Regions from separate parts of the Streptomyces sp. NPDC026206 genome, predicted to be linked through region 1. Evidence: riboswitches for the same ligand, from Rfam matches in the RefSeq annotation. Region 1 holds a riboswitch; each other region holds the start of a gene.

Region 1 (5,717 bases):
TGAAGAAGCTGCTGTCCGAGGGCGTACGGGCCGCCGCGCTGCACGGCGGCAAGAGCCAGCCGCAGCGCAACCGGGTGCTGGACCAGTTCCGCACGGACCAGGTCACGGCCCTGGTCGCGACGAACGTCGCGGCGCGCGGCATCCACATCGACGGCCTCGACCTGGTCGTCAACATCGATCCGCCGGTCGACCACAAGGATTACCTGCACCGCGGTGGCCGCACCGCCCGTGCGGGCGAGTCCGGCACCGTCGTCACGTTCGTGCTGCCCGAGCAGCGCCGTGAGATGAGCCGCATGATGACCACGGCGCAGATCACCCCGAACGTCATGAAGACCTACCCGACCGACCCGGAGCTCGCCCGCATCACCGGTGCCCGCGAGCCCAGCGGCGTCCCGGTCGTCATCACGGCCCCGGCCCCGGCCCAGCCGCAGGGCGCCGCCAAGTCCTCCCGCTCGCGGGGTTCGGGTGCCGGTACGTCCGGTGGCTCGCGCGGCAGCCGCGGCGGCCGCGGCCGTACCCGTACGGAGGCGGCCGGTGGTTCCGCCGCCGGTGGTTCCGGCAGCGGCAACGGTGGCGGGCGCCCCTTCCGCGGCTTCGGCGGCAACGGCGGCGCCGAGGGTTCGCGCCGCTCGGGCGGCACCCGTCCGGGCAACGCCGTCGGCCGCTCGCGCCGCAGCGGCGGTGCCGGTGGCGGCGGCCGCCGCTCCGCCACGTCCTGACGCCGGAGTGAGGCGGGGCGCCGCGACGCCCCGCTAGGTGACACAGATGTAGATGCAGACGGGCTGCCGGGCCCGTACGGCAGCCGATGGCTGCCGGGCCCGGCAGCCCGTCCGCATGTCCGGGGGCTGGTTGCCCGTCCCTCTGCCCTCTCTTGCCGCCGCGCCGACCGCTCCGCCACCGCCCCGCCGTCGTCACCCACACGTTCACCCGGACCGGACCACCACCCCGTACCGTCCGCATTCGGACGAATAACAACTGACGAACGGTCAGCTTCACCGCATCGCAAAATCCGCCCAAGAGGCGTGCAGTTTCACGCTTTCGGCTTGGAAACCGGTAGCCATGTCTATTAACGTTCGATAACGCAGCGCGGTTGTCGCAGCCGCCGCAAGAGGCGGCGCCGCGCGCCTTCGCCGAATCCCGTGGGCGGAACCGGGGAACCATCAACTTTGGGGTGAATCGGACCGCGCGCCGGCCCGTAGGGGACCTTCCTGCTCCGAACCCTCCCTCAGAGCCTGAACGGCCTGGGAGGGACCCCCACGCTGACCCGGTAGGCGAGTGGGAAGGAAAGGAGTGCGCCTCCGTGGCGTCCAACAGGCCTGCGCACGACGACAGTTCGTACGACCCTTCGTACGGCTCTCCGTATGAATCTACGGATGAATCCACGTACGAATCCACGTACGAATCCACGGATGAGACCCCGGCTGACGCTCCGGGTGGCACCGCGTACGCCGCCGCCGGGGAACCCTGGAGCGAGTGGAACCCCACGGAGGACTCCGTGGCGCCGCCCGTCCGCGGCCGGCACCGCGTCGTCAAGCAGCGCGGCGGCACCATGGCCCGCAGCGGCGCGGTGCTGGGCGTCGGTGTCATCGCGGCGGTCGGTGCGGGCGGAATGGCGAGCGCTCAGGACCGTCCGGCGCCGATATCCGTGCCGGACCTGGCGCAGAAGATCCCGGGCGTCGGCTCCCTCATATCCGGCGGCGAGGAGAAGCAGGCCTCCGGCGACGGGGTCTCGGTCCGGGCCGAGGCCGGTGCCCAGGCACCGGTCACTGTGGAAGCCACGCGCAGCACGGCCGACGCGGGCGAGGCGCTGCGTGCCCGCATCCTCCAGCAGGCGGAGCGCCAGCAGAACGCCGCCGACGAGGCCGCACGCGAGAGCGAGGCGCATGCGGCGGCGGAGCAGAAACGGAAGGCCGCGGCGGAGAAGGCCGAGGCGCACGAGGTGCAGGAGGCGCGGGAGTCGGAGAAGGCGCACGAGGCGCAGGAGTCGGAGAAGGCGGCGGCGCAGGCCGCTCAGGCAGCGGCCCCAGCGGCCGGGGCGGCCCCAGCGGCCGGGGCGGCCCGGTCACCCGGACCGGCTGCCGACGAGGGTGCGAAGGCGGAATCGGGCGGGTCCGAGGAGGCCGCCGCCCCCGCGAGGCACTCCGCCCCGGCCTCCGGGAGGGGCGGTTCCGCGCTCACCGGCTCGTTCACCCTCCCCGTGGGCTCGTACACCCTCACCGCGGGCTTCGGGCAGGCCGGGAACATGTGGTCCGCGAACCACACCGGTGAGGACTTCGCCGCCCCGACCGGCACCCCGGTCAAGGCGGTGGGCGGCGGTACGGTCACCCAGGCCGGGTGGGCGGGCGCGTACGGCTACCGGATCGTGCTGACGCTCGGCGACGGAACCGAGATCTGGTACTGCCACCTGTCGTCCATGGTGGTCACGTCCGGGAAGGTCGGTACGGGCACGATCATCGCCCGGGTCGGCGCGACCGGCAATGTCACCGGCCCCCATCTGCACCTGGAGGTGCGGCCGGGCGGCGGCGCGCCCGTCGACCCGCTGTCGTGGCTGCGCGCCAGGGGGCTGCAGCCGTAGGGCCGATGCGGGGCGCAAGGGCCGCGATGTGGGGCCGCCGGGCCCGGGACGTGGGGCCCGGGGGCCCGGGACGTGGGGCGCAGGCAGGGCCAGGGGCGCGCGGCGGAAAGTGCCGGGCGCCCGGCGTGAGGGCCGGGCGCGGGGCGGTCGGCGTGACCGCAACCGCAGAGAGGCAGCCGGGTTACAGGCGAGCCGGATCTGACTTGTCGGGAATGTTCTGCCGACGATCGGGAAATCAGAGCATGTGACGACCGCGACGACGATCACCACGTCAGTGCCCGCCCGCCTGGACCGGTTGCCCTGGTCCCGGTGGCACTGGACCGTGGTGATCGGCCTCGGCACCGTCTGGATCCTCGACGGCCTGGAGGTCACGGTCGTCGGCAACATCGCCGGGCGCCTCTCCGAACAGGGCAGCGGTCTGCCGATCACCTCCGGCGGGGTGACGGGCGTCGCGGCCGCCCTCTACGTGGCCGGAGCGTGCTCCGGCGCCCTCTTCTTCGGCCGGCTGACCGACCTCTTCGGCCGTAAAAGACTTTTCATGGTCACGCTCGCGGTCTACCTGACCGCCACTGCCCTGACCGCGCTGTCGTACTCGTCCTGGTGGTTCTTCGCCTTCCGCTTCATGACCGGCTTCGGCATCGGCGGCGAGTACGCGGCCATCAACTCCGCCATCGACGAACTCATCCCCGCCGTCTACCGGGGCCGAGTCGATCTGATCATCAACGGCAGCTTCTGGCTCGGTGCCATCGCCGGTTCGCTGCTGTCGATACTCATGCTCGACACCAGCATCTTCGCCAAGGACGTCGGCTGGCGGCTGACCTTCGGGCTCGGGGTCATCCTGGGCTTCGTCATCCTGCTCGTACGACGCCATGTGCCGGAGAGCCCACGCTGGCTGTTCATCCACGGCAAGGCCGAGGAAGCCGAATCGCTGGTGACGGCGATCGAGAAGCGGATCGAGGCGCAGAAGGGCGTGAAGCTGCCCGCCGCCAAAGGCAGACTCGTCATCCGCCAGCGCGAGAGCTTCGGCTTTCGCGACATCGCCCGCACGGTCTTCTCCGACTACCGCAGCAGGGCCGTGCTGGGCCTCGCCCTCTTCATCGGCCAGGCCTTCCTCTACAACGCGATCACCTTCGGCTTCGGCGCCATCCTCACGCGCTTCTTCGGTGTCTCCACCTCCCATACCGGCTACTTCTTCGCCGTCATAGCGGTCGGCAACTTCCTCGGCCCGCTCTTCCTCGGCAGGCTCTTCGACACCCTCGGCCGGCGCATCATGATCACCTCGACCTATCTGCTGGCCGGGGTGCTCCTGTTCGCCACGGCCTGGCTCTTCGGCGCCGGTCATCTGAACGCCGTGACGCTCACCGCCTGTTGGGCGGTCGTCCTCTTCTTCGCCTCGGCGGGTGCGAGCAGCGCCTACCTCACGGTGTCCGAGATCTTCCCGATGGAGACCAGGGCCATGGCCATCGCCTTCTTCTACGCGGTGGGCACGGCGGCGGGCGGCATCACCGGCCCGCTGCTGTTCTCCGCCCTGACGCAGAGCGGCGTCATCAGCGACACGGTCCTGGCCTTCGACATCGGCGCGGCCCTGATGTGCATGGGCGGCGTGGTCGCCGCGTTCCTGGCCGTACGGGCGGAGGGCCGCTCCCTCGAAGACATCGCCGCACCCCTGTCCGTCCACCCTCCCGAGCCCCTGCCAGCACCCGCGCCCGCGGAATAGGCCGCCCGGCAGGGGCGTTGAGGCATCGCATGGCTGACACTCACCGGAAGATCGGCACACTCACCGTCCACCCGCTCGCCCTCGGCGGCAACGTCTTCGGCTGGACGGCGGACGAAAAGCAGTCCTTCGCCGTCCTCGACGCCTACGCGGAAGCGGGCGGCAATTTCCTCGACACCGCCGACGTCTACTCGGCCTGGGCACCCGGCAACAAGGGCGGCGAGTCCGAGACCGTCATCGGCAACTGGCTCGCCGCGCGCGGCAACCGCGCCGACATCGTCGTGGCCACCAAGGTCGGCCACGGCTTCCCCGAACACCGGGGCCTGGCACCCGACACCGTCAAGGCGGACGTCGAGGCCTCCCTGCGCCGCCTGCGCACCGATTACATAGACCTCTACTACACGCACATCGACGACACCTCCGTGCCGGTGGAGGACATCATCACGACGCTGGACGCCCTGGTGAAGGAGGGCAAGGTCCGCGAGATCGCCGCCTCCAACATCTCGCCCGAGCGCCTGCGGGAGTCCCTGGACTTCTCCGGCCGCTCCGGCCTGGCGAGGTACGTGGCGATCCAGCCCCACTACAACCTGGTCTCGCGCGACACCTACGAGGGTGACCTGGCGGCCGTGGCGGCCGAGCACGATCTGGCAGCGGTCCCGTACTTCGCCCTGGCCTCGGGCTTCCTCACCGGCAAGTACCGCCCGGGCACGCACGTGGACAGCGCCAGGGCGGGTGGCGCGGCGAAGTACCTGGAGTCGGAGCGGGGCCCGAAGGTCCTCGCCGCCCTGGACGAGGTGGCAGCGGCCCACGACGCCGAGGTCGCCACGGTCGCCCTGGCCTGGCTCGCCGCCCAGCCGACCGTTGCCACCCCACTGGCGAGCGCCCGCACAGTGCAACAGCTGCCGTCGCTGCTGGCGCTGGCGGACCTGAAGCTGACGGATGCGGAGCTGGCGCGCTTGACGGAGGCGTCGGCGTAGGACCCGTGGGGGCTGCTGGGGGCCTTCGGGCCGGGGCCTTGGGGGTGCGGGCTACGGGCTGCGGGGCTGAGGGCCAGGGGCCGAGGCCTTCGGGCTACGGGCCAGGGGCTACGGGTTACGGGCCAGGGGCTACGGGTTACGGGCCAGGGCCTACGGGCTAACGGGCCACGGGTTACGGGCCGGGGTTCAGCCCCCGGCCCGGCGCTCGACTGCCCAGGAGGCGAGCGCGACGGTCCCGGCGACGGCGAACACCGCAGGCCAGGCCCCCACCTTTTTCGCCAGCGGATGCGACCCGCCGAAGGCGGCGACGTACAGCCCACTGAGTGCGACAGCCGCCCCGGCCCCGGCCTTGTCGTTCCACCCCTTGGCGGCCACGGCCCCGGCCGCCGCCAGCACCGCCCCGCCGAGAGGCCGCTTCTTGGTCCACCGCGCCACGCCGTACCCACCGACG
Region 2 (5,717 bases), on a different contig from region 1:
CCGCCCGCGAGCTCGTCGACTACTGCGCGGACGGGCAGCGCACCGCCGTCGTGATCACCTCCGCCGAGGGCGAGTCCGCCCTCACCGACGGCCTGGCCCGGCTGGCCGGCTCCGGCCGTGAGCCGATGCCCGCGCTGGAGCTGCTGCCGGGCTCCTACGACCTGCCCGGCGCCCGCCTGCTCGACCTGGTCCAGGTCATGGACCGGATCCGGGCCGCCTGCCCCTGGACCGGCATCCGCACCCACGAGGACCTGGCCAAGTACGGCCTGGAGGAGATGTACGAGCTGCTGGAGGCCATCGAGACCGGCGACCGGGAGGCGCTGCGCGAGGAGCTCGGCGACGTGCTGCTCCAGGTCGTCTTCCACGCCCGCATCGCCCAGGACGACCCGGACGAGCCGTTCTCCGTCGACGACGTCGCGGGCGGCATCGTCGACAAGCTCATCCACCGCCACCCGCACGTCTTCGGCGAGGAGTCCGCCGAGACGCCCGAGGACGTCAAGGCCCACTGGACGCGCACGAAGGCCGCCGAGAAGCGCCGCGACTCCGTCACCGAGGGCGTCCCCCTCGGCCAGCCCGCCCTCGCCCTCGCCGCGAAGCTCGCCTCCCGGGTCCGTGCCGGGGGACTCGACGTCGCCCTGCCGGCCGGGGAGGGCGTCGGCTACGAGCTGCTGGCCCTGGCCGTACGGGCGGAAGCGGCCGGCACCGAGCCGGAGACGGCCCTGCGGGCCGCCGCCCGTACCTACCGGGACGCCATCCGGGCCGCGGAGGAGGCCGCCGGGGAGTAGGGGCCGCGGGCCGCGCCACTCGTTCGGCCCACGCGCAGTCTTGACCGGGCGCCCGGGGGGTACCCGACATCCATGCGCACTGACCACTTGGACCTCGCCCTTCCGCACTGGGTCGGCGGCACCGCCCCCTTCATCGTGGGGCTGTGCGTCTGCGGCCTGCTGCTCGCCGCCTTCGTGTACGGGCAGCGGTGGCGCGACAGGGAGCCGCCGCCCCCGGCGCAGCCGCAGCGCCGCCAGGGCTCCTGGCAGACGCGGGAGGAATACGACAGGGGCCCCGCCTCCCCCGACCACGGCCCCGGGCACAACGACGACGAGGACAAGGCGGTCGGCTACGTCGTCGAGCACCGGGAGTCGGACCCGCTGCAGTCCGAGGCCAACGGTGAGCGCGTGCTGCCGCACGAGATCAACAATCCCGGCAGCCACTCCGAGGAGCAGTCCGAGGAGCGCAAGAAGTGGGACCCGGGCAGCAGCGGCTCCTTCGGCAGCGGCGGCAGCGGGCACCACTAGCGGGCCGCGAGCGGCGGCAGCGGGCACCACTGGCGGGCCGCGACCAGCGGCGGCGGGCATCACTAGCGGGCCGCGGGCAGCGGCGCGGGTACCACTGGCGGGCCGCGGGCAGCGGCGGCGGGCATCACTAGCGGGCCGCGGGCAGCGGCGCGGGCACCACCAGCGGGCCGCGACCAGCGGCAGCAGGCACCACTGGCGGGCCGCGACCAGCGGCAGCAGGCATCACTAGCGGGCCGCGGGCAGCGGCGCGGGTGCCACCAGCGGGCCGCGACCAGCGGCAGCAGGCACCACTGGCGGGCCGCGGGTAGCGTCGGGGCGTGCACGACACGAACGACCGTATGAACACGCCCCCCGCCCCGCCGCTCTTCACCTGGGAATTCGCCACCGACCCCTACCCCGCGTACGCCTGGCTGCGCGAGCACGCCCCGGTGCACCGCACCGCCCTGCCCAGCGGCGTCGAGGCCTGGCTGGTCACCCGGTACGCCGACGCCCGCCAGGCGCTCGCCGACCAGCGGCTGTCGAAGAACCCCGTGCACCACTCCGAGAGCGCCCACGGCAAGGGCAAGGTGGGCATCCCCGGCGAGCGCAGCGCCAATTTGATGACGCACCTGCTCAACATCGACCCACCGGACCACACCAGGCTGCGCCGCCTGGTCTCCAAGGCGTTCACCCCGCGCCGGGTCGCGGAGTTCGCGCCCCGGGTGCAGGAGCTGACCGACCGGCTCATCGACGACATCGCCGGCAAGCAGGGCGTGGAGAGGGGGACGGCCGACCTCATCCACGAGTTCGCCTTTCCCCTCCCCATCTACGCCATCTGCGACCTGCTCGGGGTGCCGGCCGAGGACCAGGACGACTTCCGCGACTGGGCGGGGATGATGATCCGCCACGGCGGCGGGCCGCGCGGCGGAGTGGCCCGCGCGGTGAAGCGGATGCGCACCTATCTCGCGGAACTGATCCACCGCAAGCGGGAGAATCCCGGTGATGACCTCATCTCGGGACTCATCAGGGCGAGTGACCACGGCGAACACCTGACGGAGAACGAGGCCGCGGCCATGGCCTTCATCCTCCTCTTCGCCGGTTTTGAAACAACTGTGAACCTGATCGGTAACGGAACCTACGCGCTGCTGCGCAATCCCGGGCAGCGCGAGCGGCTCCAACGCGCCCTGCACGAGGGCGACGAGAGCCTGCTGGCCACGGGCGTGGAAGAGCTCCTGCGCTACGACGGCCCGGTGGAGCTCGCCACATGGCGGTTCGCCACCCAGGACCTGACCCTGGGCGGACAGCGCATCGCCGAGGGCGACCCCGTGCTCGTCGTCCTCGCCGCCGCGGACCGCGACCCCGAGCGGTTCGCCGACCCCGACACCCTCGACCTCGCCCGGCGCGACAACCAGCACCTGGGCTACGGGCACGGCATCCACTACTGCCTCGGCGCACCCCTGGCGCGCCTGGAGGGCCAGACCGCGCTGGCGACGCTGCTGCGCCGCCTCCCCGACCTCCGGCTGGCCGCCGACCCGGCGGACCTGCGGTGGCGCGGGGGGCTGATTATGCGTGGATTGCGCACTCTGCCCGTCGAGTTCACCCCCCGGACGCCGTAGCAAATGACGCCATGTCAACCGGAGTGACCTTCGCGTGACCTCGGCTACACCGGCTTGTGACTGCCCGGAGCCGTCGCTATGTTCGACGACCACATCGGCCGCCACTCGAGAGGACATCGCATGCGCTTCGGAAACGGAAGACATCGCCGCCCCCGTCAGGTACCCGCCATCGTGCTCGCGGCGGGGGTGACGGGGGCGGGCATCGCGATGCCGCTGATGGCGGCCACCGGAGCGTCCGCAGCGGACGCAGGCACCTGGGACAAGGTCGCCCAGTGCGAGAGCGGAAGAATGTGGAGCGCCAACGCCGGCAACGGATTCTTCGGCGGACTGCAGCTCACCCAGGAGATGTGGGAGCAGAGCGGCGGCATCTCCTACGCCCCCCGCCCCGACCTCGCCAGCAGGGCCCAGCAGATAGCCGTCGCCGAACGGATCCTGGCCGCCCAGGGCCCCGACGCCTGGCGCAGTTGCGCCGTCAGTTCGGGCCTGTCCAAGGACGCCCCGGCGCCGGACGTGAACCCCGGCCGGATCCAGAGCCCCGAGCCGGAGGCGACCACGCCCGCGCCCGAGCGCACCACCCCCGCCACGCCCGGGCACACGACCCCCGCGCCGGACGACCGTGCCCCCGGCTCCGCCGGGCCCACGCCCGGCGCGTCCCCCTCGCCCGGCACGCCGGCACCCTCCGCCGACCCGTCCGGGATCCCGTCGGCCATCCCGTCCACGGGCTCCTCGGCCCCCGCGAGCGGCACGCCCGGCCAGTCCGGTGACAAGGACCGCAAGGACCCGTCGGCCGAACCCTCCAACGGCCCCGCCACCCCGTCCGGTACGCCCTCGGGCACGCCCGCCGAGCCCGCGCCCGGCGCCACGCCCGCGCCCGGTGACGCGAGCGGGGAGGCCGGTACGGGCAAGCACCGCGCCGAGCCGCCGCGTTCCGGCGAGACGCAGCGCCCCTCGCGCGACGGCGGCGACGGACGCACGGGCGTCCCGGCCGCGGACGGCTACACCGTGCAGCCCGGTGACAACCTGTCAGCCATCGCGCAGGACCACTCGGTCACCGGTGGCTGGCAGACGCTCTATCAGAAGAACGAAAAAGTTGTCGGATCCGATCCGGACCTCATCCAGCCTGGTCAGCGACTCGACGTCCGTAAATAGCAGGGAGGTTCGGGCCGAATGTCCGTTCCAGTCGAAAGTGAGACATGGCTCTCGTTGACTGGACGCTGGACGGGACGCATCCGTTCTCCTCAAACCCCCTCTCACCTGCGGAAACAGGAGGTTCCTGCGGGTAACTTCAAGCAACTGTGGCTGAAAAGTGGGGTTTGAACCCGTCGGCCGCCTGTGTTTAACGTCGTCACCGCTCGTCATCGCGAGCACCGCGGTCGTCACGCCGAATCCTGCCGGCGACCGGGGGAGTCGTCGCGCAAGCGCCGTTGGCAGGAGCGGGGGAACCAAGGTAAGCCGCCGGAACGGCCGACGGTCTCGCGACCGGAGGACGGAACGGCTCGGGGTGAAGCCCGGAGCGCAGCCGCGCACCGGGCCGGGCAAACTCACAGCCCGAACCCGACAGCTCACCTCGTAGGCGTCGGTGAGGAAACCGACTCATGTCCAAGGGCAAGCACCGTCGTCCGTCCAAGGCCGTCCGCATCGTCACGCTCGCCGGCGTCACCGGCGTCGCCGTGGCAGCCCCGCTGATGGTCGCGACCTCCGCCAACGCCGCCTCCGTCTCCACCTGGGACAAGGTCGCCCAGTGCGAGTCCACCGGGAACTGGCACATCAACACCGGCAACGGCTACTACGGTGGCCTGCAGTTCTCGCAGTCCTCCTGGAAGGCCGCCGGCGGCACCCAGTACGCCGCGCGTGCCGACCTCGCCACCAAGGCCCAGCAGATCGCCACCGCCGAGCGCCTCCTGGCCATGCAGGGCCCGGGCGCCTGGGGCTGCGCGGGTGCCGGCGGCCTGAGCTCCGGTGGCGCGAAGGCCGACGTCGACACCTCCGGTTCCGGTTCCGGCGCCGTGTCGAAGAAGTCCTCGAAGTCCTCGCAGTCCGCCCCCGCGAGCGGGAACTCCGCCGGCAGCCGCGCCGACCGTGCCGAGCGCCCCGCCGCGCCCAAGCACGCCAAGCCGGCGCAGGAGTCCGAAGAGGCCCCGGCGGCCCCGAAGCAGAGCGCGCCCAAGCACGCCGCTCCGAAGACCGTCAAGCAGGGCGACGGCGAGTACGAGGTCAAGGAGGGCGACACCCTCGGCTCGATCGCCACGGCCAAGAAGGTCGACGGCGGCTGGCAGAAGCTGTTCGACCGCAACAAGGACATCATCGACAACGCAGATCTGATCTTCCCGGGTCAGAAGCTGCACCTCAGCTGATCACCGGCTGAGCGAGTCCGCTCATCCGCGAGTCCGCTCATCCGCGGGACCGCCCCGCTCCGATGCGTCTTCCCCCCCGAGCCGCATCGGAGCGGGGCTCCGCCGTTTCCCGGGGCACTGCCGGGCGGCGGCCCCGGGCGGCGTTCCCATTGAGCGAACACATCGTCCATTCATCCCGTGATCTCGGCTTTTGTGCCAATTTTCGGTCCGGCAACCGGTCCAAGGGCGGGCGCAGCCTCCGGGGCCCGTTAGGCTCGTGCTGCAGAACTCCAGACACACCACGAAGGAGACCCTCGTGCCGTCCATCGACGTCGTCGTAGCTCGCGAGATCCTCGACTCGCGAGGCAACCCCACGGTCGAGGTCGAGGTCGGCCTCGACGACGGCTCCACGGGCCGTGCCGCCGTGCCGTCCGGCGCCTCCACCGGCGCCTTCGAGGCCATCGAGCTCCGTGACGGTGACCCGAACCGCTACCTGG
Region 3 (5,717 bases), on a different contig from region 1:
CGGAAGCCTCACCATCACCCTCGGCGACCTGCGCCCCACCCGGGACTTCACCTACGTCACGGACACCGTGGCCGCCTTCCGCGCCGCCGGCACCGCGCCGGCCGCCGCAGTCGTCGGGCGCACCTTCAACTCCGGCACCGGCGAGGAGATCTCCATCGGCGACCTGGTGACGCTCATCGGCAAGCTCATGAACGCCGACCTGGACGTGCGCGAGGACCCGGCCCGCGTGCGGCCCGCCGCCTCCGAGGTGATGCGGCTGGTCTGCGACTCCACGCGGCTGCGGGCCGCCACCGGCTGGCGCCCCGCCCACACCCTCGAGGACGGACTGCGCGAGGCCATCGCATTCTTCCGCGACCCGGTCAACCTCGCCCGCTACAAGACCGGCATCTACAACGTCTGACGCCACACCCCCAGCGCAAGGAACGACGGCACACCACCCAGCGCGAGAGAGGAACGGCAGCCATGCACGTAGTCATCCTGGCCGGAGGCAAGGGCGTCCGCCTGCGTCCGTACACCACCGCACTGCCCAAGCCCCTGGTGCCCATCGGCGACCAGCACGCCATCCTCGAAATCGTCATGCGCCAGCTGGCCGGCGCCGGATTCACCAGCTGCACCCTTGCCATCGGTCACCTCGGCCACATCATCCGCGCCTACGTCGGCGACGGCTCCCAATGGGGCATCGAAGTCGACTACGCCACCGAGGAGAGCCCCCTGGGCACCATGGGCCCACTGCTGACCATGACCGACCGGCTGCCCGAGCACTTCCTGGTGATGAACGGCGACATCCTCACCGACCTGGACTTCGGGGCCGTCCTCGGCGACCACATCGCCTCCGGCGCGCAGCTGACCATCGCCACCTACGCCCGCAAGGTCCACATCGACTTCGGCGTCCTGACCACCGACCACGGCCGCGTCGTCGGCTTCGCGGAGAAGCCCAGCATGGACTACCGCGTCTCCATGGGCGTCTACGGTGTCTCCCGCACCGCCCTCGCCCGCTACACCCCCGGCCTGCCACTGGGCTTCGACGAACTCGTCCTGGACCTGCTGGGGGACGGCACCCCGCCCAACGCCTACGAGTTCGAGGGCTACTGGCTCGACATCGGCCGTCCCGACGACTACGACCGCGCCAACGCGGAGTTCTCCGTCCACCGTGAACTGCTGATGAAGGGAGCGTGACCGGTCCTGATGCGCATTCTCCTGCTGGGCTCCACCGGCTTCCTGGGCCGGCACGCCGCCGGACGCCTGCGCGCCCTTCCGGGCGCGCGGGTGCTCGTCGGCGGCCGCACACCCGGCTGCGCCCTGCCCGTCGACCTGGCCACCGCGGACCCCGGGCGCCTCGCGGCCGTGCTGCGCACGGCCGCTCCCCTCGACGCCGTCGTCAACTGCGCCGGCGCGGTCGGCGGCAGCGCGCTGACCCTCACCGCCGTCAACGCCCGCGGCCCGGCCGTCCTGTGCGAGGCCCTGCACGAGGCCGCGCCCGCCGCTCGCCTGGTCCACCTGGGCTCGGCGGCGGAGTACGGGCCCGCCGAAGGCCACCGGCCCCTCACCGAGACCGGCCCGGCCCGCCCGCTCGGCCTCTACGGCGCGAGCAAGCTCGCCGGCACCCTCGCCGTGGCCGGATCCGGCCTCGACGCCGTCGTCCTGCGGGTGTTCAACCCCGTCGGCCCCGGCTCCCCGGCCTCCTCCCTGTCCGGCCGGCTCGCCGCGGAGCTGCACCGGGCCGGCCCCGACGGCCGGGTACGCACCGGCGACCTCTCCGCGTACCGCGACTTCGTCGACGCGCGGGACGTGGCCGACGCCATCGCCCGCGCCGTGACGGCCGCCGGACCGCTGCCGGGCGTGCTGAACATCGCCGGCGGCACCGCCCGGCCCGTCCGGGACATCGCCGAGGGACTGTTGCGGGCCGCCGGATCCGCCGGCCGGGCCGGGGAGCGGATCGAGGAGGACGGCGACGGCTCGCCGCGCTCCGCCGCCGTGCCCTGGCAGCAGGCGGACATCACGGCCGCCTGCCGCGCCCTGGGCTGGACGCCCCGGCACGGCCTGGACGACTCCCTCGCCGGCCTGTGGGCCGAGACCCGCGGCCGCACACCGGAGCGGGTGCGATGACGCAGACGGCACGGGGCGCGCCGCCGGAGGACGGGCAGCTCCTGCTCGTCCCGCTGTACGCGCACCCGGCGGTGCACCCGCAGGAGTGGGCCGCACTGCCGGCGGCCGCCCCCGGCCTGTACGCCGTCGTGCTCAACGTGGCCGACGGGCCCGGCGGCCGCCCCGACGCGGACTTCCGGGCCGCCGCCGGGCGGCTGCGCGGCGCGGGCGTGCGGCTGCTGGGCTACGTCGACACCGGCTACGGCCGCCGCCCGGCGCGTGCGGTGGTCGCCGACATCCACCGGCACCGCAGGTGGTACGGCGTGGACGGGGTCTTCCTCGACCAGGCGGCGGCGGACGCGGCGCTGTTGCCGCGCTACCGCAGACTCGTGCGCACCGCCCGGGTGCTGGGCGCGCGCACCGTCGTGCTGAACCCCGGCACCCATCCCGACCCCGGCTACGCCTCGCTCCCCGATCTCCTGGTCACCTTCGAGGGCCCCTGGCAGGAGTACCGGCGGGCCCGGGTGCCCACCTGGACGGCCGACCACCCCCCGGGGCGCTTCTGCCACCTCGTCCACGGCGTGCCGCGGGGGCACGCGGAGCAGGTGGCGCGCATCGCCGGGGGCCGGGGCGCCGGGGTGCACTGTGCGGCGCCGGGCAGCGGAGCCAACCCGTGGCGGAGCGCCCACCTGCCGGGGGCCGGGGCAGCGGAGGGGGCACGGTGACCGGCAGGCGGGCCCGCGCGGGGCTGCTCGGTGCGCTGCTGCTCGTTCTCGCGGGCTGTTCGGCCACGTCCGACGACGCGACGGAGCCCTCCGGGGACCGCCCCTCGGACCGGATGACGGCGACGCCGGACGGCGGCCCGCCACCGGCCTCGCGCCGCTGGCAGCCCCGGCCGGGCATTCCCTGGCAGTGGCAGCTCGGCGGGAAGGTCGACACGTCCGTGGACGTGCCCGTCTACGACATCGACGGTTTCGAGAACTCCGCGGAGACGGTGGCGGAACTGCACTCCCGGGGCCGCAAGGTGATCTGTTACATCAACGCCGGGGCATGGGAGGACTTCCGGCCCGACCGGTCGGAATTCCCCGGGTCGCTGCTGGGGAAGAACAACAAGGGCTGGGACGGCGAGAAATGGCTGGACATCCGCCGCCTCGACGCCCTGCGGCCGATCATGGCGGCCCGCATCGACATGTGCCGGCAGAAGGGTTTCGACGCGGTGGAACCCGATCTGACCGAGGGTTTCCGCAACCGCACCGGATTTCCGCTCTCACCGGCCGATCAGCTGGCCTTCAACCGGATGCTGGTGAAACTGGCTCATGACCGGGGCCTGGCCATCGGTTTGAAGAATGATCTCGAACAGATTCCGGAGCTCGTGCGGGACTTCGACTTCGCGGTCAACGAACAGTGCGCGCAGTACGGGGAGTGCGAGAAGCTCACGCCGTTCGTGAAGCAGAACAAAGCGGTCTTCCATGTCGAATACGACCTGTCGCCGGGGGAGTTCTGCGGCACGGCCGGGCGGCTGGGCCTGAGTTCGATGAAGAAGAGGCTGGAGCTGGACGCCTGGCGCCACCCGTGTTGAACGGGGCCGCGGTAGTTGATTCCCGTGTGCTTCAAGTCCCCTGCGGGGCAAGGGTTTAGGCGCAGATGGCGGGTGAGGGAGGCGTTATGGTTCCCTGTTTGCTTCTGAAGTGAAGAAGTTCACAGATGACCGTTTGGGCGCCGAATCTGAGCGATTGATGGTGCAGGATCTCTCACCGAACACAAGATCCCGTCACCGAGGCGGGCGACCCGGGCGGACGCCGAGTCCTGCCGCCGCACCGGGTGCGGAATCGATTCGACGAATCGGCAGGAGCGGGAGACCCAAGCGGTACGAACCACGAACGCGGTGGTTCTTGGGGTGAAGCCACAACGTGGCCGGGCAACTTCGCAGCCCGAACCCGACAGGTCATCTTTCGTAGGCGGATGCCGAAGGGCTTTGGCATGTCTGCGATGCCTCGCATAACCGCACTCACTTCCCGGGCCGCCACCGCGTCGGCCCTCACCGCCGCCACCCTCGCGGCATCGGTGCTCGTCCCCGGCCTCGCCCCCGGCGCACAGGCGGCGACCGTGGGCGAACAGGCACTGAAGGTCGCGGCCTCCAAGCAGGGCTCCCCCTACCAGTACGGCGCCACGGGCCCCAACCGGTTCGACTGCTCGGGCCTGACGCTCTACTCGTTCAAGAAGGCCGGCAAGACCCTCCCACGCACGGCCCAGAGCCAGTACAACTCCACCCGGCACCTCTCCGGCGGCTCCCGGCAGACCGGCGACCTCGTCTTCTTCCACTCGGGCAGCAACGTCTACCACGTGGGGATCTACGCGGGTAGCAACAAGATCTGGCACGCGCCGAAGCCGGGCGCCTCCGTCCGGCTGGAGAAGATCTGGAGCAACAGCGTCTGGTACGGGCGCGTCAACTAGGACGACCAGGACGACGCCCGGCCGGCCGGGCCCCCTTGTCCCCGCTCGCCGGACGGGCCCACAATCAGCCCGTCCGGCACATCGGGGCCGGGAGGTCCGGGGCGACGCCCCGCCCGGCTCGGCGCCGCGCCCACCGCGGCCCCCCTCGCCGCGATCGCGCCCCGGCGACTGGCCGACGAGGTGGACGCCCTCATGGCCGCCCTGCCCGCCCACGAGGACCGCTGGGGCCGGCTCGCCCGCTCGGGCGCCCCCTTCTGCCCGGTCGTCGACGGCGGCGACCTCGTACCGGACGTGCCCTGGCGCACCCTGCGCGACGGCCGGGCGGGCGACATCGACCTGCTGACCGGTAACAGCCGCGACGAGTTACGGCCGTTCCTGGCGCTCTCCGGCACCCTGGAGAAGATCACCGAGGACGACGCCACCCGGGTGCTGCGGGCCTTCGCCCCCCGGCCCGACGGCGAGCGGGCCTACCGCGCCGCCCACCCCGGCGCGTCCGCTGCCGCCCTTACGAGACCGTGTTCGCCGACGCGCTGTTCCGCGTCCCCTCCCTGCACCTGGCGGACGCCCACTCGGCCGGCGGTGGCACGGCCCATCTGTACGAACTGCGCCGGCCCGCGCCCGCGCTCGGCGGCGAGCTGGGCTCGGCCCACGGCCTGGACGTCCAGCTGCTCTTCGGCAACTTCACCGGCCCCGCAGCCCGGCTGTTCTTCGGCGAGGCCCCGCCGCCCGCGGAGGCGCTCGCCCTCGCGGACGGCATCCGCTGCTCGTGGGCCTCCTTCGCCGCCCACGGCGACCCCGGCCGGCCCGCCTACCGGGTCACCGACGGGCGGCTCACCCGCCTCCTCGACGCCGAAAGGAGCACGGCCGCCTACCCCGAGGACGCGACCCGGCGGATATGGGAGGGCCACGGCGCCGAACCCTTCGACCTGCTCTGAGCCGGGAGGGCGGGCGCGGTCAGCCGGCCGCGTCCAGGTAGACCCAGTTCCCGTCCTCGCGGACGAAGCGGCTGAGTTCGTGCTGCTCGTCCGCCTCCCCCCGCGCCTCGCAGTGGGCACGGAACTCCACCGTGCCCTCGCTGTGGAAGGCGCTGCCGCCCGTGGTGGCCAGGATCTCCAGCCCGGTCCACACGATGGTGCGGTCGAGCTCCAGGCCGGGCGGCCGGGTCGTGGAGTGCCACG
Region 4 (5,717 bases), on a different contig from region 1:
TGCACACGGCGTGCGCGGAAATGCGGCGGCCGCTGTGCACCGCCTCGCCATCGCCGTTCACGTACGGCCCCGCATGGCTGTACCTCCGACTTATGACCTGACCCCCGTGAATCACGGACGATTGACGACCGTTCAGCGACTCTATGGCAATCGGGTGGGATTTCCGATGGGTCAGCCGGTTCATGGATATTTTTTGGCCAAACGCGAAGACCCCGGCCAGGGGCCGGGGTCTTTCGGAAAGCTTGGTGCGCCGCCTGCGCGGTCCTACAGGCTGACGCCGTGGGCGCCCATGTAGGCGACCGGGTCGATGTCGGTGCCGTAGGTGGCGCCGGTACGGGCCTCGAAGTGCAGGTGCGGGCCGGTGACGTTGCCGGTGGCGCCGGAGAGGCCGATCTGCTGGCCCGGGGTGACCGTCTGGCCGACGGAGACGTCGATCGAGGAGAGGTGGCCGTACTGCGTGTAGGTGCCGTCCGACATCTTGATGACGACGTTGTTGCCGTACGCGCCGCCCCAGCCGGCCTCGACGATGGTGCCGGAGCCGACCGCGCGCACCGAGGTGCCCGTCTCGGCGTGCATGTCGATGCCGGTGTGGCTGCCGGAGGACCACAGGCCGCTGGAGGCCTTGTAGGAGGTGGAGACGTAGGAGCCGTCGATCGGGCTCACGAAGGTGCCCAGGCGCTTGCGCTCCTCGTCGCGGGCGGCGCGCTCCTTGGCGGCGCGCTCCTCCTCGAGCTTGCGCTTGGCCTCTTCGGCGCGCTGCTTGGCGTCGGCGGCCCGCTGCTTGGCCGTGGCCTCGGCCTGGAGCCGGATGGCGGCCTCGTCGGCGGCGCTGCGCTGGGTCTCGGCCTGGGCGTCGACGTTGTCGGCCATGACGTCGCCGATGACGATGGCCTGGGTCAGGCCGGTGTCCTCAAGGCGGTGGTTGTCGTCGGTGGCGGCGAACGCCGGGGCGGCGACACCGGCGACCACACCCGCGGCGGCGAGGGTGGCTATGCCCGCCACATTGGCGCTGACACGCACGGCTCGGCTCGGACGACGGTGTTTACCCATGGCTGGGCGATCCTTTCCTTCCTTCTCGCCTACCGGGTTAGCTGACGGGTTCGGAGCAGGAAGGTCTCCTACGGCTCCCTCGTGAAAGGGACCCGATTCACCCCAGGGACGTTTGGGTCCCCGGCTCCCCTCGGCTCGCGCCTCGGGAACTCGGCGATGGCTGTCCGGGACCGCGGTTGCGGCTCCGATCTGACGGACTGCCGCCCTGACGCTAAACGGCGTCAGATTCGAACGGCAAACAGAACGGGGCTTTTATGACGTACGCCACACGACCAACGTGCAACCACTGCATGAAACTGGACATAAGGGAGGCGCGTGCGCCTCTGCGGGCTCACGCGCCTCCCTTGTCCACTCATATCCGGCACATCGGCACAGGGGATGCCGGGTGTTGAGCACCCGTCAGGCGGGGATGACGGTCACCGCGCCGATACCGAGGGCCTTGACCGGCTCGGTGATCTCGGCGGCGTCACCGACGAGGACGGTGACCATGCGGTCCACGGGGAACGCGCTGACGGCGGCCGCGGTGGCCTCCACCGTGCCGGTCTCCGCGAGGCGTTCGTACAGCCGCGCCTGGAAGTCGTCCGGGAGGTACTGCTCCACCTGGTCGGCGAGGGTGGCCGCGACGGCGGCCGCCGTCTCGTACTTCAGCGGTGCGACGCCGACCAGGTTCTGCACGGCGACGTCACGCTCGGCCTCGGTCAGTCCCTCCGCGGCCAGCGTGCGCAGCACGGCCCACAGGTCCTCCAGCGCCGGGCCGGTGTTGGGGGTGTCCACGGAGCCGCTGATGGCGAGCAGGCCCGTGCCCGTGGCGCCCTCGGACGGGGGCACCGAGCGCAGCACCTGACCGAAGGCCCGGACGCCGTAGGTGTAGCCCTTCTCCTCGCGCAGGACGCGGTCCAGGCGGGAGGTGAGGGTGCCGCCGAGGCAGTACGTGCCGAGCACCTGGGCGGGCCAGAGCCGGTCGTGCCGGTCGGGGCCGACGCGGCCGATGAGCAGCTGCGTCTGGACCGCGCCGGGGCGGTCCACGATCACGACGCGGCCGGTGTCGTCCGCGGTGACCGCCGGTACGGGCCGGGGCTCGGCGCCCGGTCCGGTCCAGGTGCCCAGCGACTCGGCCAGGGCCTCGTCGAGGTCGATGCCGGTGAAGTCGCCGACGATGACGGCGGTCGCCGTGGCGGGGCGGACGTGGTCCTCGTAGAAGGCACGCACGGCCGCGGCGTCGATGCGCTTGACGGTCTCCTCGGTGCCCTGGCGGGGGCGGGAGAGCCGGGAGCCGGCCGGGAAGAGCTCGGCGGAGAGCGCCATGGCCGCCCGGCGGGCGGGGTTGGCGAGCTCGTGCGGGATCTCGTCCAGCCGGTTGGCGACGAGGCGCTCGACCTCGTTGTCGGGGAAGGCGGGGACGCGCAGCGCGTCGGCGAGCAGGCCGAGGGCCTTGGCCAGCCGGGACGCCGGGACCTCCAGGGAGACGCGCACGGCGGGGTGGTCGGCGTGCGCGTCGAGGGTGGCGCCGCAGCGCTCCAGCTCGGCGGTGAAGTCCTCGGCGCTGAGCTTGTCGGTGCCCTCGGAGAAGGCGCGCGCCATGATCGTGGCCACGCCGTCCAGGCCCTCGGGCTCGGCCTCCAGGGGCGCGTCCAGGCTGATCTCGACGGCGATGACCTGCTGGCCGGGGCGGTGGCAGCGGAGCACGGTGAGGCCGTTGGGCAGCTGCCCGCGCTCGGGGGCGGGGAAGGCCCAGGGGGTGGCCTGCCCGGGCTTGGGCTGCGGGTGGAATTCCATCGTCGCGGTGGTGGTGCTGGCGGATGCGGCGTCGCTCACCGGTCCGTCTCCTCTTCGTTCTGGTCGGCGTGCCGGTCGGCGCCGGCGTCGGACTGCGCGGAGGTCGGCTCGTACACCAGCACGGCGCGGTTGCCGGGGTGCAGACGGGCCTTGGCGACGGCCTGCACCTCCTCGGGGGTGATCTCCAGGACGCGCTGCACGGCGGTCAGCGCGAGCTGCGGGTCACCGAACAGCACGGCGAAGCGGCACAGTTCGTCGGCGCGGCCGCTGACGGTGGCGAGCCGGTCCAGCCACTCGCGCTCCAGCTGGGCCTGGGCGCGCTCCATCTCCTGCGGTGTCGGTCCCTCGACGGCGAAGCGGGCCAGCTCCTCGTCGACGGCGGCCTCGATGGCGGGCACCTCGACGCCGCCGGACGCCTTGACGTCCAGCCAGCCGAGCGAGGGGGCGCCGGCGAGGCGCAGCAGGCCGAAGCCGGCGGCGACGGCCGAGCGGTCGTGGCGGACCAGGCGGTTGTGCAGGCGGGAGGACTCGCCGCCGCCGAGGATGGTCAGGGCCAGGTCGGCGGCGTCGGCCTCGCGGGAGCCGTCGTGCGGCAGGCGGTAGGCGGCCATCAGCGCGCGGGCGGGCACCTCCTCGCGCAGGACCTGGCGCACCTCCTCGCCGATGGTGTCGGGGAGGGAGCCGTCGCGCGGGGTCTGCTTGCCGTCGTGCGAGGGGATGGAGCCGAAGTACCTCTCGATCCAGGCGAGCGTCTGCTCGGGGTCGATGTCGCCGACGACCGCGAGGACGGCGTTGCCGGGCGCGTAGTAGGTGCGGAAGAAGGCGCGCGCGTCCTCCAGGGACGCGGCGTCCAGGTCGGCCATCGAGCCGATGGGCGTGTGGTGGTACGGGTGGCCGTCGGGGTAGGCCATGGCCGTCAGCTTTTCGAAGGCCGTGCCGTAGGGCACATTGTCGTACCGCTGGCGGCGCTCGTTCTTGACGACGTCGCGCTGGTTCTCCATCGACTCGTCGTCGAGCGCGGTGAGCAGCGAGCCCATCCGGTCGGCTTCCAGCCACAGGGCCAGCTCCACCTGGTGGGTGGGCATGGTCTCGAAGTAGTTGGTGCGCTCGAAGCTGGTGGTGCCGTTGAGCGAACCGCCGGCGCCCTGCACCAGCTCGAAGTGGCCATTGCCCTTGACCTGCGCCGAGCCCTGGAACATAAGGTGCTCGAAGAGGTGGGCGAGGCCGGTGCGGCCCTTGACCTCGTGGCGCGAGCCGACGTCGTACCAGAGGCAGACGGCCGCCACCGGGGTCAGATGGTCCTCGGAGAGCACGACCCTGAGGCCATTGGCCAGGCGGTGCTCGGTCGCTGTCAGGCCGCCGGAACCGGCCTGTTGCGTGGCCGTGTGACCCATGGGCATGTACGTCCCTTCGATCTCTTGAGATCTCGCGGTGCCTCGCGACGACTCGCGTGATGAACAGTGCTGTCACTGTATGCAAGCGCGCTGACATCTGGCGAAGTTCCCGGCCCGCTGTACACGCCCGGGACGGGTCGCGGTCAGGGTTGTCAGTGGCGCGGTCCACAATGGTCGGCGTCAGAACCGCCTCGGCACCCGATCGAAGGAGCAGCAGCCGCGATGGCCCGCCGCAGCACGAAGACCCCGCCGCCGGAAGACTTCGAGGAGCGCATCCTCGACATCGACGTCGTCGACGAGATGCAGGGCTCCTTCCTTGAGTACGCCTACTCCGTCATCTACTCCCGCGCCCTGCCCGATGCCCGGGACGGCCTCAAGCCCGTCCACCGCCGCATCCTGTTCCAGATGAACGAGATGGGGCTGCGCCCCGAGCGCTCGTACGTCAAGTGCGCCCGCGTCGTCGGCGAGGTGATGGGAAAGCTCCACCCGCACGGCGACGCGTCGATCTACGACGCGCTGGTGAGAATGGCACAGCCCTTCTCGATGCGGGTGCCGCTGGTCGACGGCCACGGCAACTTCGGCTCGCTGGGCAACGACGACCCGCCCGCGGCCATGCGGTACACCGAGGCCCGGATGGCGGCGGCCACGTCGCTGATGACCGAGTCGATCGACGAGGACACCGTCGACTTCACGCCGAACTACGACGGCAGCGAGCAGGAGCCGGTCACACTCCCCGCCGCGTACCCGAACCTGCTGGTCAACGGCACGTCCGGGATCGCGGTCGGCATGGCGACGAACATGCCGCCGCACAACCTGGGCGAGGTCATCGCCGCCGCCCGGCATCTGATCAGGCACCCCGGCGCCGATCTCGACACGCTGATGAAGTACATCCCGGGCCCGGACCTGCCCACGGGCGGCCGGATCGTCGGCCTGAGCGGGGTGCGCGACGCGTACGAGACGGGCCGCGGCACCTTCAAGATCCGGGCGACCGTCGCCGTGGAGAACGTGACGGCCCGCCGCAAGGGCCTGGTGGTCACCGAGCTGCCCTTCGCGGTGGGTCCGGAGAAGGTGATCTCCAAGATCAAGGACCTGGTCGGTTCGAAGAAGCTGCAGGGCATCGCCGACGTCAAGGACCTCACCGACCGCGCCCACGGCCTGCGCCTGGTCATCGAGATCAAGAACGGTTTCAACCCCGAGGCCGTCCTGGAGCAGCTCTACAAGCTGACGCCGATGGAGGAGTCCTTCGGCATCAACAACGTCGCGCTGGTGGACGGCCAGCCGCTGACGCTGGGCCTCAAGGAACTGCTGGAGGTCTACGTCGACCACCGCTTCGAGGTGGTGCGCAGACGCAGCGAGTTCCGGCGCGGCAAGCGGCGCGACCGGCTGCACCTGGTCGAGGGTCTGCTGGTGGCGCTCGTCGACATCGACGAGGTCATCCGAATCATTCGATCGAGTGAGAACGCCGCTGAGGCGAAGGGGTCACTCGTCGAGCGGTTC

The links. A riboswitch is a leader RNA that binds a small molecule or an ion and turns the genes downstream of it on or off. The one in region 1 is predicted to bind cyclic di-AMP.
Positions count from the first base shown of each region.
Region 2: it holds a riboswitch for cyclic di-AMP, as region 1 does, so the genes downstream of both, AB0F13_RS09860 (transglycosylase family protein) here and AB0F13_RS06455 (peptidoglycan DD-metalloendopeptidase family protein) in region 1, are expected to answer to the same signal.
Region 3: it holds a riboswitch for cyclic di-AMP, as region 1 does, so the genes downstream of both, AB0F13_RS18070 (C40 family peptidase) here and AB0F13_RS06455 (peptidoglycan DD-metalloendopeptidase family protein) in region 1, are expected to answer to the same signal.
Region 4: it holds a riboswitch for cyclic di-AMP, as region 1 does, so the genes downstream of both, AB0F13_RS03775 (peptidoglycan DD-metalloendopeptidase family protein) here and AB0F13_RS06455 (peptidoglycan DD-metalloendopeptidase family protein) in region 1, are expected to answer to the same signal.

Region 1 is NZ_JBEZYL010000003.1:30,520-36,236, reverse strand. Features, by position in the region: gene AB0F13_RS06460 (DEAD/DEAH box helicase) at 1-719, shown strand, start outside; cyclic di-AMP (ydaO/yuaA leader) riboswitch at 1,119-1,289, shown strand; gene AB0F13_RS06455 (peptidoglycan DD-metalloendopeptidase family protein) at 1,301-2,575, shown strand; gene AB0F13_RS06450 (MFS transporter) at 2,820-4,292, shown strand; gene AB0F13_RS06445 (aldo/keto reductase) at 4,322-5,266, shown strand; gene AB0F13_RS06440 (hypothetical protein) at 5,453-5,717, opposite strand, start outside.
Region 2 is NZ_JBEZYL010000004.1:311,538-317,254, forward strand. Features, by position in the region: gene AB0F13_RS09840 (nucleoside triphosphate pyrophosphohydrolase) at 1-785, shown strand, start outside; gene AB0F13_RS09845 (DUF6479 family protein) at 858-1,292, shown strand; gene AB0F13_RS09850 (cytochrome P450) at 1,631-2,887, shown strand; gene AB0F13_RS09855 (transglycosylase family protein) at 3,008-4,036, shown strand; cyclic di-AMP (ydaO/yuaA leader) riboswitch at 4,331-4,478, shown strand; gene AB0F13_RS09860 (transglycosylase family protein) at 4,483-5,241, shown strand; gene eno (phosphopyruvate hydratase) at 5,537-5,717, shown strand, end outside.
Region 3 is NZ_JBEZYL010000011.1:214,180-219,896, reverse strand. Features, by position in the region: gene AB0F13_RS18095 (SDR family NAD(P)-dependent oxidoreductase) at 1-400, shown strand, start outside; gene AB0F13_RS18090 (sugar phosphate nucleotidyltransferase) at 463-1,176, shown strand; gene AB0F13_RS18085 (NAD(P)-dependent oxidoreductase) at 1,186-2,106, shown strand; gene AB0F13_RS18080 (spherulation-specific family 4 protein) at 2,103-2,810, shown strand; gene AB0F13_RS18075 (endo alpha-1,4 polygalactosaminidase) at 2,924-3,664, shown strand; cyclic di-AMP (ydaO/yuaA leader) riboswitch at 3,911-4,062, shown strand; gene AB0F13_RS18070 (C40 family peptidase) at 4,066-4,539, shown strand; gene AB0F13_RS18065 (hypothetical protein) at 5,055-5,474, shown strand; gene AB0F13_RS18060 (YchJ family metal-binding protein) at 5,494-5,717, opposite strand, start outside.
Region 4 is NZ_JBEZYL010000002.1:50,622-56,338, reverse strand. Features, by position in the region: gene AB0F13_RS03780 (GntR family transcriptional regulator) at 1-61, opposite strand, end outside; gene AB0F13_RS03775 (peptidoglycan DD-metalloendopeptidase family protein) at 265-1,050, opposite strand; cyclic di-AMP (ydaO/yuaA leader) riboswitch at 1,062-1,216, opposite strand; gene AB0F13_RS03770 (pitrilysin family protein) at 1,450-2,826, opposite strand; gene AB0F13_RS03765 (pitrilysin family protein) at 2,862-4,220, opposite strand; gene AB0F13_RS03760 (DNA topoisomerase IV subunit A) at 4,443-5,717, shown strand, end outside.